4 regions of the Cedecea davisae genome follow, and region 2 is predicted to be linked to each of the others. Evidence: riboswitches for the same ligand, from Rfam matches in the RefSeq annotation. Region 2 holds a riboswitch; each other region holds the start of a gene.

Region 1 (3,647 bases), 2.4 Mb from region 2:
CAAGATAATCCCGGCCATTCCACAACGCCTGCGCTACGGCAGTGGGAGAGGGCAGCAGAAAAGCAGGAATATCGCCCAGAGTGGCCAGCCACCAAAGCACCACCAGGCCGACAAATACCGCCAGGCCGCGGCGCAGGCGAACCAGGACGTGTTCTTTCTCCCCGGTCATTGCGCGGCCCTCATCAGCTGTTGCAGCAACCCGGCCTGGCTTTTCAGCAGATCGGGATCGTCCGGCGCACGCGGAGGCTGCCCGGCAACAACGTGCGTATCGTCGATACCCGCAGGCCAGCGCGACAGCACCAGGATACGGTGGCTGAGGCGGCAGGCTTCCATCGGGTCGTGGGTTATCAACAGCACGGTATTCTCCGCCAGCAGCTCGGCGGCCAGATCCTGAATTGCGGTGCGGGTGATGGCGTCCAGTGCAGAAAACGGCTCGTCCATCAGCACGATGGGCCTACGTTCATATAGCGTCCGTGCGATGGCGGCGCGCTGGCGCATACCGCCAGAAAGCTCTGCCGGTAAGGCGCGAGCGTGACCGCTCAAACCTACCCGCTCAAGCAGATGAGCCGCCCATTGCTGGTCAACCGTTTCACCCCGCAGGCGTGAGCCAAGCGCCACGTTTTCTTCGATAGTCAGCCACGGATAAAGCAGGTCTTTTTGCCCCATCCAGGCCATTCGCCCGGCAATGGGCTGCCCATCGCTGCCGGTAACGCTCCCGGCGTCAGCCTGCGCAAGCCCGGCGATTATCTTCAGCAGGCTGGTTTTTCCCGCGCCGCTGGCCCCGAGCAGGGCAACAAAACTGCCGCCTGCAATATCGAAGTTCAGCTTCTCGAAAATGACCTGCTTACCAAAGTGCAGGCTGAGATCCCGTACCTGAATGCCGGGTGGGGTTAGCTTGCCGGTCATGAGGCGTTTAGCCCCATCTGCCAAAAGGCCGACTCCAGCCGGGTGGCGGTGGTGAAAATCTCCGCCAGTTCAGGTAAGCGGCTTTCGGCACCGCGCTGGTGGCCGACGGTTTCAAGCAGGTTGATAGAGGCCTGCACTCCGGCCAGATAACCCTCATCACCGTAATTGCGTATCCACGAAGCATAAGGATTGCCTTCCATCACCGTGGCAGGGCTGTGCAGCAGGTTCAGGCCAATTTCAGCGTAACCTGCCACGCAGGGCATCAGGGCTGCCAGCAGATCGAGCGCGTCGCCGGAGTGGCCGATGTCCAGTACGTAGCGGGTGTAGTTTATGGTTTCCGGCGCTTCCTGCTGGGCCACAATTTGCTCTTCGCTTAAGCCCCAGCGGGTGCAATAGGCGACGTGCAGCGGTAGTTCGGCAACGATGGCATTGAGCGACGCGGTGGCGGTGCGCATTTCCGGCAGGGTGCGGAGTTTGCTGACCAGCAGGGCATAGGCTCGGGCAAAGTGGATCAGGAATAGATAATCCTGGGTCAAATAACGGCGAAACGCGGCTTCGGGCAGGGTGCCGACGGCTAATTGCTGGATAAACGGGTGAGCAACGTAGTCCTGCCAGTGGCTACCAGCCTGCTGGCGTAACCGTCCGTAAAGACCCTTTTCGAAAAGTGGGGTGAACATTGGACCTCCTGAATAAGTGGAGATCCGGGCACGCTGGGGGTGAGAACAGGCCATAGGCTAAGCGCTATGGCCGACCGTCCCTTCGCTGGCATGACCCAGATCAGGTTCAAAGGGTTCGGCTTACGCCATCTCAGCCCATAACAGGACACCCCTCGGAGGTGCCTGTTATACGATATTTACTTTTTGATTACAATCGCCGTCGGGGAGCCTGGCGGCTGGCGTAACTGTTTCGTTTAGTGCGGTTTACGGAGATTTCGCTGGCGCAGGAGGCGCAATTTTTGTCACTGTAAGCCTGTGATTTCGAGTCTGAGGATAGTCCCCGATGAAAAAAATTGGTTTTCTGTCGTTCGGCCACTGGTCGCCTTCTCCCCAGTCCGGCACCCGTTCAGCGGCCGACGCGCTGTTGCAGTCCATCGATCTTGCCGTTGCCGCCGAAGAGCTGGGCGCGGACGGCGCTTATTTCCGCGTTCACCACTTCGCCCGGCAGCTTAGCTCCCCGTTTCCCCTGCTGGCGGCCATTGGTGCAAAAACTAAACGTATAGAGATTGGCACCGGCGTTATCGACATGCGCTACGAAAACCCGCTCTATATGGCTGAAGATGCCGGAGCGGCAGACTTGATTTCCGGCAGCCGTTTACAGCTCGGCATCAGCCGCGGCTCGCCCGAGCAGGTGATCGACGGCTGGCGCTACTTCGGCTATGTTCCTGTCGAAGGCGAAACCGAAGCCGATATGGCTCGCCGCCATACCGAAGTCTTTCTTGAAGCGCTGAAGGGGGAAGGCTTCGCGGAGCCTAACCCTCAGCCGATGTTCCCAAACCCGCCGGGCCTGCTGCGCCCGGAACCCTATTCCGCGGGATTGCGGGAGCGTATCTGGTGGGGCGCAAGCTCTAACGCCACCGCCGTGTGGGCCGCGCAGCTGGGCATGCATCTGCAAAGTTCGACGCTGAAAAACGATGAAACCGGCGAGCCGTTCCACATCCAGCAGGCTAAGCAGATCCGCGCCTACCGCGAAGCATGGAAAGCGGCGGGGCATACCCGCGAGCCGAGAGTTTCCGTCAGTCGCAGCATCTTCGCCCTGATGGACCAGCGGGACCGCAGTTACTTTGGCGGCAGCGGCAAAGAGGGTGACCAGGTCGGCTATATCGACCAGCAAACCAGAGCTATCTTCGGGCGCAGCTACGCCGCCGAGCCGGAGCTGCTGATCAAACAGCTGGCGCAGGACGAAGCCATCGCCGAAGCCGATACGCTGCTGTTAACCGTCCCGAACCAGCTGGGCGTGGATTATAACGCGCACGTTATTGAATCTATTCTCAAATACGTCGCGCCTGAATTGGGCTGGCGTTAAGCGAAGGCAGGAACCAGAAGGGCGTCGTGATGCATACGGATTTTTACTGGATTAATGAACCTCAGGTGTGGAAACAGGAAAACGGCTCTCTTGCGGTGATAACCGATGAAAAGACCGATTTTTGGCGAAAAACCTGGTACGATTTTGAAAGATTCTCCGGCCATTTTTATGGACGCGAAGTCGCCGGTGATTTTACTTTCCAGGTGAAAGCAAAAGCAGATTTCAGCGCGCTCTATGACCAGGCTGGCATCATGTTTGTGGCGAATAAAGAGCGTTGGCTAAAGGCCGGGATTGAGTTTAATGATGGCGCACCGGCTATCGGCAGCGTGTTAACGCTTGACCAGTCTGACTGGGCAACCGGGCTTTTCCCCGGTGATGCCCGTCAGTTCTGGATGCGCCTGACCCGTAAAGGTGACAGCCTTCGCCTGCAATATTCGGTAGACGGTAAAACCTGGCCTTTGTTGCGGCTGGCGCATTTCCCGGTGACGGAGAAATGCAGCGTAGGAGTTATGTGCTGTACCCCGGAGCGGGGAGGGCTGGCGGTAACGTTCGAAGATATTGTGCTAAGTGATGCGCTGGATAAAGACCTGCACGATTTAAGCTAATGTCTGGACATTCTAAAGCCTGCCCTGGGAGACATGGCGGGCTGTTTTAGCGCGGCTTTAGCTGGTAAATCCAGGCGGTAACCTTCTGGCCCTCAAGGGTTGTGACCTCGACCT
Region 2 (3,647 bases):
GTAGCTCAGGGCCTGGAAGATAGCCAGTTCGATGGTTGTTGCCTGAGGTCCTCCGCCCAGCGAGAGCACGGTCGCGAAACTGGCAAAGCAGAGCATAAAGATAAGCGCTCCGGCCGGCAGAATTTGCCGCCGCAGCCACGGCCATTCGACGAAGTGAAAGAAATTCCAGCCCTGCATACCCAGCTGCGCGGCCAGCTGGCGCTGCTCTGATGGAATATTATTCAGCGCCTGGAGCAGCAGGCGGGTGGCCATCGGCATGTTGAAAAAAACATGCGCCAGAAGGATGCCCTGTAAGCCGTAAGGCGAGAAATTCCACTCGAGGCCAAGCCAGCCGCAAAGCGTTGCCAGCCAGCCTTCGCGCCCGTAAACCGAGAGAATGCCAAATACCGCGACAAGCACCGGCAGCACCAGCGTCATGGCGCACAGCCGCAGCAGCGCCATACGGCCTGGAAAACGCCGTCGATAAAGCGCCCGAGCTAAAAAGATAGCCGGGAAAACGGAGAGTGCGGCGGAAAGAAAGGCCTGCCAGAAAGAGAAGCGCAGAACATGCCAGATATAGCTGTCCTGCAGCAGCGCGGAGACGTCCGTTTGCGGAGCGTTAAACCACAGCGCAAGGAAAGCCGCCAGGGCTACCGCCACCACCAGCGTGGCGGCAAATAGCCCTGGATAGAGCCAGCCGGGGATCAGCGGCTGACGGCGCGTTGCCATTCACTAATCCAGGTTGCTCGTTGGGCCGCGACCTGCTGAGGCGTAAACTCCAGCGTGGTTTGCGGTTTCACCAGCCCGTCAAAACCAGCGGGTAATTTCACGTCGGTTACCGGGTACATCCAGTTGCCGGTAGCGATAGTGTTCTGGAACCCAGGGGTGGTAATGAATTTGATAAATTTCTCCGCCAGCTCGGGCTGTTTGCTGCTGGCAAGACGCCCGGCAACTTCAACCTGCAGGTAGTGGCCTTCACTGAAGTCCGCGGCTGCGTAGTTGTCTTTCTTCTCTTCAATGATGTGGTAAGCCGGGGAGGTGGTGTAGCTCATGACCAGGTCGGCTTCACCTTTGAGGAACAGGCCATAAGCTTCGCTCCAGCCTTTGGTGACGGTGACGGTTTTTTTCGCCAGCTTCTGCCAGGCTTCTGGCGCTTTGTCGCCATACACTTTCTGCATCCAGAGCAGCAAACCCAGCCCCGGCGTGCTGGTACGCGGGTCCTGATAAATCACTTTCCATTTCTGCTCGCTTTCGACCAGCTCTTTCAGGCTTTTCGGCGGGTTTTTCAGCTTGTTTTTGTCATAAACAAAAGCGAAGTAGCCGTAATCATAAGGAACAAACGTGCTGTTTTTCCAGCCGCCGGGCACTTTCAGGCTGGCGGTGTCGATATTGGATGGCGCAAACAGTTTAGTTTGTGAAGCCGCGTCCAGCAGGTTGTTGTCCAGCCCCAGCACCACGTCAGCCTTGCTGTTTTTACCTTCCATGCGCACGCGGTTGAGCAGCGACACGCCGTCTTCCAGCGCGACAAATTTCAGTTCGCAGTTACAGTCGGCCTCAAACGCTTTTTTAACCGCCGGGCCAGGGCCCCAGTCGGCGGAAAATGAGTCGTAGGTGTAAACGGTTAATACGGGCTTAGCAAAAACGGGAGCGGCGACCAGCGCCAGCAGCGGCAGTAATTTTTTGAACACTTCGCACCTCTTATAAAAGGGGGCAAAGGAATTGAGCGGACTGTCTCAAATCCCTTCGCCGGCGTTATCCGGATCAGGTTCGACGGGTATTATCTCAGCGCGGACAATTTGTCCTGGCACCCCGTTGAGCAGGGAGGATTCTACTGATTTCCTCTGTGTTACGAAAGCGTTATGGGCCGGGTGGCGCAAACCAGGCGGATTTAAAATCAAACCAGCCGAGGGTGTTCATTCTTACCCCGCGCATACTGCGCTGACCTTCGATGCGCAACCAGTGGTGAATCAAGGGCATAACGTCGTTTCGCTCCAGCATTTGCTTGCACCATTCCGGCAGAGGAAGGGTTTTTCCGTGCCAGCGGCGGGCGTCGCCCTGCCAGTCCAGCGGCATGCATTTTTGGATAAGCGGCACTTCATACAGCTGGGCGAACAGGGAATATTCCAGCGGCATCGTAAAGTTAACGCTGTTCAGCCAGATATCGCTTTGCGCATCGCCCTGGTGCCACTCGGCGTAATCGACTTCCTGGATAATCAGCTTCACGCCCTGCTCGGCCAGCAGTTCGGTCATGATATTGCTGATAACGCGGTGTTCTACATGGTCGCGGTAGTAGGTGAGGGTAATGCTTTCGAGGCCAGCAGGCCTGGCGGGCAGCGGGCCGGGGCGCGAATGATGCCAGCGCGGCAGCAGGCCGTAGGCAGGGAACCAGTATTGCTGATACTGCTCGGCCGCACGGTAAATGAGATTGACCGGCGAAAGGATGTGGCCAATCCACTGGCGTACGCCTTCGTGAACGCCGAGCGTGGAGCGGCTGTCGAACAGCAGGTAGTAGCAGCCTTCTTCGGGGCGGCTTTCAACGGCTTTTTCGCTGTCCGGCATGCCCTGGAGCTGCACGCCGCAGCTCGACTCTTCCCCCACTTCCGGCAGTACCCAGAAGTTAACTTCATCAATCAGCGCCCGGAAGCCGAAGTAATCATCAAATGCGTGGATCTTCAGCTGGTTGCGATTATTACGGGCGACGGAATAAGGCCCTGTGCCAACGGGTTGGCTGGCAAAATCCGGCATCGTCGTCCATTCGCGCGGCAGGATCATGGCGTTAACGCTGCCCAGCAGCCACGGCAGCCAGTCATCCGGCTGGCTGAGATGAATATCCAGCGTCCAGGTGGTCGGGGAGGTTATCTGCGTGATGTGGGCAAACAGCGGCAGGGTATTGATGCGCTGTAGCGAGGTAATGATATCCAGCATGTCCAGCTCCCGGCCATGATGGAAATGAATGCCGGGGCGGAGAAAGAAGCGCCAGCGTAAAGGGGATATTTGCTGCCAGTGATGGGCAATATCCGCTTCCAGTTCCCCATTTTCCTCATTTATACGCGTCAGGCCGCTAAAAATTTGCCTTGCGATATGGGTTTCGGAGCGCCGCAGCGCCGAGCCGGGCAGCAGGTTAAGCAGAGGGCGGTAGTAAAGCACACGCAAAATATGGCGCCCCTGGCGGAAGCTGCGTCCCAAATGGGAGATAAGCATCTGGCGCACAGCCGCCTTATCGCCAACGATTTGCACCAGCTGATCGATGCGATCCTGCTCGAGCAAATCTTCGGCTCGCTGTTGCTGAAGCGCCAGCCCGGTGTAGAGGAAGGTGAGCTGCGAGCGTTTGCCGCGGCCCGCTTCGGCCTGCCAGCTTAGCCAGCCTTTTTCCTGCATGGCGTTCAGCAATGTGCGCATATGGCGACGTGAACAGCTCAGCAGCTCGGCCAGATCATTAAGCGTAGTTTCCTGTGGTTTGCCCTCGCAGCACTGCCACAGGCGGATGAATTGTTGTTGCAGACGTGACGAAGACATAAAAGAGGAACTCCCGCTGGAAACTCATCAATTTAACTATCCCTATATTACGTCAATAATCATCGGCGATGAAGCGAGGAGGTGTTTATGATGCGGTCATCACCTGTTAAGTTTTTCCAACAGTACTTTGCTGCGACACAATCTGTTCGTTC
Region 3 (3,647 bases), 2.4 Mb from region 2:
TGGCGGGCGATTATTGTCGACCATGACTCTGTCAACGTAGTCCGCACCGGGCAGGTAAAGCTGATCTGCCGGAATAGTCATACAACGATGCTGTAACAAGCCGTCGGCGTCTTTGCCAAGCAACTGCGCAATATCAGTCATAATACGCTCCCGTAACGGCGGCGGGCACCCTGCCCTCCGCGCAAGAAAAATCCCGGCCCACGCAGTCAAAAAATGTGGGCAGCCCTAATCCTGGTACCCGCAGCGCAGATTCGCCAGTTAAAGCGCACTTTTGCACCCTTTCCAGGAGTAAAGCCAGCATGACACCGGTTACCACCACTCATGGAAGTGATGCACCGGCCCAATGCCGTGCCCGACTTCCAGCGAATCCGCCTGCGCCAACGCTTTCGATAGCCATATTTTTGCCGCAGCCACGGTCTGCCCCCAATCATCATGGCGCGGACGCAGCGCGGCTAACGCGGCAGATAAAGTGCAGCCGGTGCCGTGGGTATTTTTGGTCTGAACGCGTGGCGCGGTAAAACGCTGAGCGTCGCCCCGGGTAAACAACCAGTCCGGGCTTTCCTCATCGTCAAGGTGGCCGCCTTTCATCAGTACCGCCTCGCAGCCCATACCCAGCAGCGCTTCGCCCTGCTCACGCATCTCTTTTTCAGTTCGGGCGTGGGGAGCGTCAAGCAGCGCGGCAGCCTCAGGAAGATTTGGCGTAATTAAAGCTACGCGGGGCAGCAGCCTACGGCGCAGGCTTTCCACCGCCGAAGGCGCCAGCAGCGCGTCTCCGCTTTTCGCCAGCATAACCGTATCCAGCACCACATTTTGCGCCTGATAAAATGCCAGCCGCTCCGCCACCGCCTCAACGATGTCGGCCTCTGCAAGCATGCCTATCTTGGTTGTATCTATGCGCACGTCGCTTAAAACCGAATCCAGCTGGGCGGCAACAAATTCTGGCTCGATACGGTAGACCGACTGCACGCCGCGAGTGTTTTGTGCCACCAGTGCCGTAATCACGCTGGTGCCATAGGCGCCGAGCGCCGAGAAGGTTTTAAGGTCGGCCTGAATACCCGCCCCGCCGCTTGGGTCGGTGCCTGCGATGGTTAAGGCGTTGATTCGTTTCATGCCAGCACCTCCGCATTCAGTTGGTAGAGCGCATCGAGAAACGCGGGCGTAAAACTACCCGGGCCACGGCTGACGGCGATAGCCTGCTCCCCCGCCAGTGACATAAACCGACATGCGCTGGCAACGTTTTCAAGCATTGAGCCGGGCAAAGCGCAGCAGGCTGCCACTACCGCCGACAGCGCACAGCCGGTGCCTACCACGCGCGTCATCAGCTCCCCGCCACCGCTCACCGCAATAATCCTTTCGCCGTCGGTGACGTAGTCTGTCTCCCCGGTTACGGCGACCACCGCCCCGGTTTGCCGCGCTAGTTTCTGCGCCGCAGGCAGCGCGGAAAGGGCATCGTCCGTGCTATCCACGCCGCGCCCGCCGGCCTGCTCACCCGCCAGCGCGAGGATTTCAGAGGCATTACCGCGTATTGCTGCGGGTTTCAGGGCGATAACTTCATGGGCAAAACGGGTGCGGAATGCTAATCCGCCTACCGCAACGGGATCGAGCACCCAGGGCGTACCCGCCTGGTTCGCGGCCTGGATAGCCGCCAGCATCGCGCCCTGCCGCTCAGAGGTCAGCGTACCGATGTTAATCAGTAATGCGCTTGCCAGCGGGCTGAACTGAGCGGCCTCTTCGGCCTCAATGACCATCGCAGGCGCGGCCCCCAACGCCAGCAGTACATTGGCGGTAAAAGTTTGCACAACATCGTTGGTCATACAGTGAACCAGCGGGGAATGATGGCGAAGATGAAGTAAAACGGACGCGGCGCTGGCGCCGGGTAGCAGGTCAGGTTGCATAAGGTTAAGGCTCCTGTCCGGCGTGAAAGAAGGGACGCCGGACAGGCATCTGACTTCCCTACGCTGGCATTATCCAGATCAGGTGGTACGGGTATTTCTCAGCCTTCACAAAGAAGGGCACCCCGAGTCATTTAAAATCAAAATGTTGTGATTAATACATTGTGTTAATCGCGTTCAGAATAATGCCAGCGGGCAAGCATTTAGACAAGCGCCAAACCTGTCCGGCGATTATTTACTTCGCTAAAACCACTGCTAAGCTGTATTCCTGCAACAGATGCGAATTTAGTGTTCAGGGTACTCTGAACCTTTATAAAGGTTCGGCTGGGAACGATAAAAAACACACAGCGGTCAGATAATAGAATATGAAATATATCATTTTGCTTATTCTCGTTATTTCAGTGGTCTACGTGCATTATCGCGGCCGGGTTCGCTTCCGCTTCTGGCGGCAGCTCTCCGATCATTCAACTTTTACCGCCCCGCTCAACGGCTTTATGTATCTGTTTTCCAGGGTGCCCAATACGCCTTATTTAAACGTGCAGACTTTCCCCGAGCTGGCAATTTTGCAGCAGAATTGGGATGTTATTCGCGAGGAAGGGATAAACCTGCAAAGGCTGGAGCAAATTAAAGCCGCAGAGAAATTCAGCGATGCCGGGTTTAACTCATTTTTTAAAACCGGCTGGAAGCGCTTCTATCTGAAGTGGTATGAAAACGCCCACCCATCCGCAAGCCAGCTTTGCCCGAAAACAACCGAGCTGCTGCGCGCCATTCCTTCGGTCAAGGCGGCGATGTTTGCCACCCTCCCGGACGGCAGCCGACTGCCTCGCCACCGCGATCCTTACGCAGGATCTCTGCGTTTTCATCTGGGTCTGGCAACGCCAAATGATGACCGCTGCTTTATCGAAGTGGACGGCAAACGCTACAGCTGGCGGGACGGCGAAGGCGTGCTGTTTGATGAAACCTATATTCACTACGCGGAAAATACCAGCGGCGAGAACCGCCTGATCCTGTTTTGCGATGTCGAAAGACCGATGCGCTACCGCTGGGCGCAGTGGGTCAACCACTGGCTGGGGCGTAATCTGATGAGCGCCGCCTCTGCGCCTAATGATGAAAACGATCGGATCGGGGGAATTAACCGGGCTTTCCGCTATATCTACCAGATTCGCATCGTTGGCAAGAAGCTGAAAAGCTGGAATAAGACGGTTTATTACATCGTCAAATGGATTTTGTTTGGCGGTATCGCGGTACTTATCTGGCGGGCGTTTTAATACGGATTGAGGCCTCTGTTGAAGAGGCCTCTGATAAAGCGAATTACCGCAGCTGACGGCGCAGGCGGCGCGTATCAAAGCTCAGTGAAGTTGCCCCCAGCGCGGAGATTTGCAGCAGCCCTGACGCGATCATCAGGTTCTTCAGGAAGTGCAGCACGGTGTTCTGGTCGGCAAAGTTGTGGTGGAAGAATACCGCCGTCGCCACGGTGAAGATTGCCAGTAACGCAGCAATCAAACGAGTGCGATAGCCCACCAGCAGCAACACGCCGCCTCCCACTTCAGCCGCCAGGGCGATAATGTACCCGAGCAACGGGAACGGCAGCCCTACCGAGGCAATATAGCCCTGCGTCGCCTCAGGCGCGGCAATCTTCCCAAGACCGCTGACGATAAAAATCGCGGCAATCACAATACGACCCACGGTCGCGAAGTTAGTAGCGTATCTGTCCATTCGGGTTTCTCGTTAAATTGATTTAAGGCGCGAGGTCAG
Region 4 (3,647 bases), 490 kb from region 2:
GGATAGTCCGCACCGCGTTCATCACGTAGCCCAGTTCGCCTTCCGGATCGGGGATCGGCAACTTTTGAATGTCGGCCATGTTCTTAATCGGCGAACTGAAGCGCGGGCCTTCACCGGCTTCAAAGTAGAGCCCAAGCCCCATCGCGTCAGGAATAGTCAGGATATCGGAGAAGAGGATCGCGGCGTCCAGCGCATAGCGGCGCAGAGGTTGCAATGTGACTTCGCAGGCCAGTTCCGCATTTTTGCACAGCGACATAAAATCGCCGGCCTGGGCGCGGGTTGCCTTATATTCCGGCAAATAGCGGCCCGCCTGGCGCATCATCCACACCGGGGTAATATCAACGGGCAGGCGCTGCAGGGCGCGCAGGTAACGATCGTTCTTCAGTTCAGTCATTTTTAGAATTTCCTTTGGCTGTATGCGGGCAGTTTATCACTCATACTCTGCCCGACACAGGGCGACGGTATCTTCAATCAATCGGCGCGCAACGGTTCCCGGCGGCGGAAGCAAAGGCAGCTGGTCGTAGCGATACCAGCCCGCATCCAGCAGCTCCTTCGGATCGATTTTTATCTCACCGCTGTGGTAGTCCGCCGTAAAAGCGGTCATCAGCGACTGCGGGAAAGGCCAGGGCTGAGAAGTGACATACTTCAGGTTTTTCACCTGGATACTGCTCTCTTCCATCACTTCCCGGGCGACGGCCTGCTCCAGCGTTTCTCCTACCTCGACAAACCCGGCCAGAACGGTATACACGCCGCCTCTATGCCGGGTGTGTTGCGCCAGCAAGATATGATCATCTCGGCGGATGGCCACGATGATGCATGGCGCAATTTGCGGGTAATAACGCTCGCGGCAGTGGCCGCAAAGCATGGCCCATTCGCTTTTGCTGGGGTGCATTTCATGGCCACAGTAGCCGCAAAACTTGTGCGAACGGAAGAATTCCGTTAGCTGAACGCCGCGCCCGGCAAGCTGGAAAAGACCGACATCCTGGTCCAGTAATTGCCGTAAAGAACCCATATCTGCCCGGCGATTTTCACGCACCAGCCAGACCGGCTCGCCTTCCCATTCGCCAATCAACCTGCCGCTGGCGCCAATAAGCTGGAACTCGGCGGCGTTACCGTGAGGTAAATCACCTTGTGGCAGCCATATTTTTTGCTCATGGCTGACTATCCACCAACCATGATCTAAGTTTTGAATAACACGTTCCATAACCTGGTGCACATCCCCGAGTTCACTGATATAAACAATTAGTTAATACATTTTGGGTTAGTTTGCGTTCAATCTTTTAACTCACGGAGTCTCGATCATGCTTAACCAGTTAGCCAATCTGACTGAGCGCGTTGGTGGTAGTAATGAGTTAGTTGACCATTGGCTCCAGGCCCGTAAACACCTGTTGGTTGCCTATTACAACATGGTCGGGATCAAGCCTAACAAGGAATCGCACACCGCGCTCGACGAAAAAGCGTTAGATAATTTCTGCCATGGCCTGGTGGATTACCTCTCTTCCGGTCATTTTAGTATTTACGAGCGAATTATCAGCAACCTGGAAGGGAGCAGCCCGCTGCTGAGCGCCGCCCAACTTTACCCCCAGCTGGAAGCCAATACCCAGCAGATCATGGATCTTTATGATTCGCACCTCGAAAACGCCATCGACCGCGACAGCTGGGTCGAGTTTCAGCAGGCGCTTTCCGAGATAGGCGAATGCCTGGAATCTCGCTTCTCGCTGGAAGACAGGCTGGTTTTACTGGCTATCGATAACAATCTGGATAGCAGCGCCAGCGATCCTGCCGGGGTGGCAAGTCCCGCTTGAGTTGTTAGCTATTAACGAGTAATTTACAACTTCCCCGCCGCAAGGCGGGAAGCATTCTTGTCGGAGTGCCGAGTGTGTTATGCACCGGCTGAGACCGTTAATTCGGGATCCGCGGAACCTGATCAGGTTAAAACCTGCGAAGGGAACAAGAGTAATTCTGATTTTGGGTACCCCCGGTTCGGGCGGCCCACATCCAGTACTCCCTCCGTCCTCCCGGCAAGCCACTTCCTGATAAATACTGGAATGCGCTATGTCTGCATCTGAGAAAAATTCTGGTCGCCGCGAATCGCGCGCCCTTGCTACGATAAAACCCTATCCCGCCACCTCAAAGAGGCTCGGCCTGTACCCGGTTGTTGATAGCGTTGAGTGGATTGAGCGTCTGTTAGACGCCGGTGTACGCACCCTCCAGCTGCGAATAAAAGACAAGCGAGATGAAGAGGTTGAAGCGGATGTTGCCGCGGCCATAGCCCTCGGCAAACGCTATAACGCTCGCTTATTTATTAACGACTACTGGAAGCTTGCCATTAAACACGGCGCTTACGGTGTCCATCTCGGCCAGGAAGATATGGACGTAGCCAACCTCGTCGCCATTAGCGAGGCCGGATTACGTCTTGGTCTTTCCACGCACGACAATATGGAAATGGATCGCGCTCTGAGCGCCAGTCCTTCCTACATCGCACTCGGCCACGTTTTCCCGACGCAAACTAAACAGATGCCATCCTCTCCGCAGGGTCTGACTAAGCTGGCAGAGCATATTCAAACGCTCGGCGAGTATTCCACCGTCGCCATCGGCGGCATCAGCATTGACAGAGTACCCGCCGTTCTGGCGACCGGCGTCGGCAGCGTTGCCGTGGTCAGCGCGATCACTCAGGCCGCAGACTGGCGTGCCGCCACCGCCACGCTGCTTGAACTGGTGGGAACCGGCGATGAATGACGCGGACTTTATGCGCTACGGCCGTCAGCTTCTGCTGGAGGATGTGGCTATCAAAGGGCAGGAAAAACTGCTCGCCAGCCGGGTTTTGCTTATCGGGCTTGGTGGTCTGGGCTCTCCGGCGGCGCTGTACCTGGCCGCTGCGGGCGTTGGCACGCTGACCGTGGCGGACGATGACAAAGTGCATATCAGCAACCTGCAACGCCAGATCCTGTTTACTTCCGAAGATATCAATCAGCCAAAGTCTGCCGTAGCCCACCAGCATTTGCAGCGCCTGAACCCGGGCGTAACAGTTGTGCCCTTGCAGGAGAGATTAACCGGCGAAACGCTGCATAACGCGGTAAATGAAGCCGATGTGGTGCTGGACTGTAGCGACAATATGCCCACCCGCCAGGCGGTGAACGCAGCCTGCGTGGCAACCGGTACGCCGCTCGTTACCGCCAGCGCGGTCGGTTTTAGCGGCCAAATGATGGTTCTCGCCCCGCCCTGGGAGCATGGCTGCTACCGCTGCGTCTGGCCGGATGAAAGCGAGCCGGAACTCAACTGCCGTAACGCCGGAATTATAGGTCCGGTCGTTGGCGTGATGGGAACACTCCAGGCGCTGGAAGCAATCAAATTACTTACCGGCATGGCTCCGGCTACCGGCTTATTGCGCCTGTTTGACGCCCGCCAGCACGGCTGGCAGACGCTGAAGATGCAGAAGTCGGCAAATTGCCCGGTTTGCGGAGGGCGAAATGCGCATTCAATTTAATGATGAACCTCTGGAATGTGCCGCTGGCCTGACGCTCGCCGCCCTGCTCGCTCAGCTTGAGCAGGGTAAAACGGGCGTCGCGCTGGCGGTGAACCACATTATCGTGCCGCGTGAGCAATGGAGCGACCATTTGCTGCGTGAGGGCGACTCTATTTTGCTG

The links. Region 2 has a riboswitch for thiamine pyrophosphate ahead of thiB (thiamine ABC transporter substrate binding subunit). Riboswitches for the same ligand answer to the same signal wherever they lie in the genome.
Region 1: another riboswitch for thiamine pyrophosphate. It lies ahead of tenA (thiaminase II); the one in region 2 lies ahead of thiB (thiamine ABC transporter substrate binding subunit).
Region 3: another riboswitch for thiamine pyrophosphate. It lies ahead of thiM (hydroxyethylthiazole kinase); the one in region 2 lies ahead of thiB (thiamine ABC transporter substrate binding subunit).
Region 4: another riboswitch for thiamine pyrophosphate. It lies ahead of thiE (thiamine phosphate synthase); the one in region 2 lies ahead of thiB (thiamine ABC transporter substrate binding subunit).

Annotation. Positions count from the first base shown of each region.
Region 1 covers NZ_CP172054.1:1,674,321-1,677,967, forward strand. The annotation lists gene ACG1VR_RS08260 (ABC transporter permease) at 1-169, opposite strand, end outside; gene ACG1VR_RS08265 (ABC transporter ATP-binding protein) at 166-906, opposite strand; gene tenA (thiaminase II) at 903-1,583, opposite strand; TPP riboswitch at 1,644-1,746, opposite strand; gene ACG1VR_RS08275 (LLM class flavin-dependent oxidoreductase) at 1,906-2,928, shown strand; gene ACG1VR_RS08280 (DUF1349 domain-containing protein) at 2,958-3,533, shown strand; gene ACG1VR_RS08285 (gamma-glutamylcyclotransferase family protein) at 3,580-3,647, opposite strand, start outside.
Region 2 covers NZ_CP172054.1:4,059,642-4,063,288, reverse strand. The annotation lists gene thiP (thiamine/thiamine pyrophosphate ABC transporter permease ThiP) at 1-708, opposite strand, end outside; gene thiB (thiamine ABC transporter substrate binding subunit) at 684-1,667, opposite strand; TPP riboswitch at 1,700-1,801, opposite strand; gene sgrR (HTH-type transcriptional regulator SgrR) at 1,837-3,495, opposite strand; gene sgrT (glucose uptake inhibitor SgrT) at 3,583-3,647, shown strand, end outside.
Region 3 covers NZ_CP172054.1:1,517,037-1,520,683, reverse strand. The annotation lists gene fbaB (class I fructose-bisphosphate aldolase) at 1-141, opposite strand, end outside; gene thiD (bifunctional hydroxymethylpyrimidine kinase/phosphomethylpyrimidine kinase) at 310-1,110, opposite strand; gene thiM (hydroxyethylthiazole kinase) at 1,107-1,895, opposite strand; TPP riboswitch at 1,934-2,030, opposite strand; gene lpxO (lipid A hydroxylase LpxO) at 2,258-3,160, shown strand; gene ACG1VR_RS07580 (DoxX family protein) at 3,204-3,608, opposite strand.
Region 4 covers NZ_CP172054.1:4,547,794-4,551,440, forward strand. The annotation lists gene hemE (uroporphyrinogen decarboxylase) at 1-394, opposite strand, end outside; gene nudC (NAD(+) diphosphatase) at 431-1,204, opposite strand; gene ACG1VR_RS21730 (Rsd/AlgQ family anti-sigma factor) at 1,302-1,805, shown strand; TPP riboswitch at 1,857-1,967, shown strand; gene thiE (thiamine phosphate synthase) at 2,056-2,739, shown strand; gene ACG1VR_RS21740 (HesA/MoeB/ThiF family protein) at 2,732-3,487, shown strand; gene thiS (sulfur carrier protein ThiS) at 3,471-3,647, shown strand, end outside.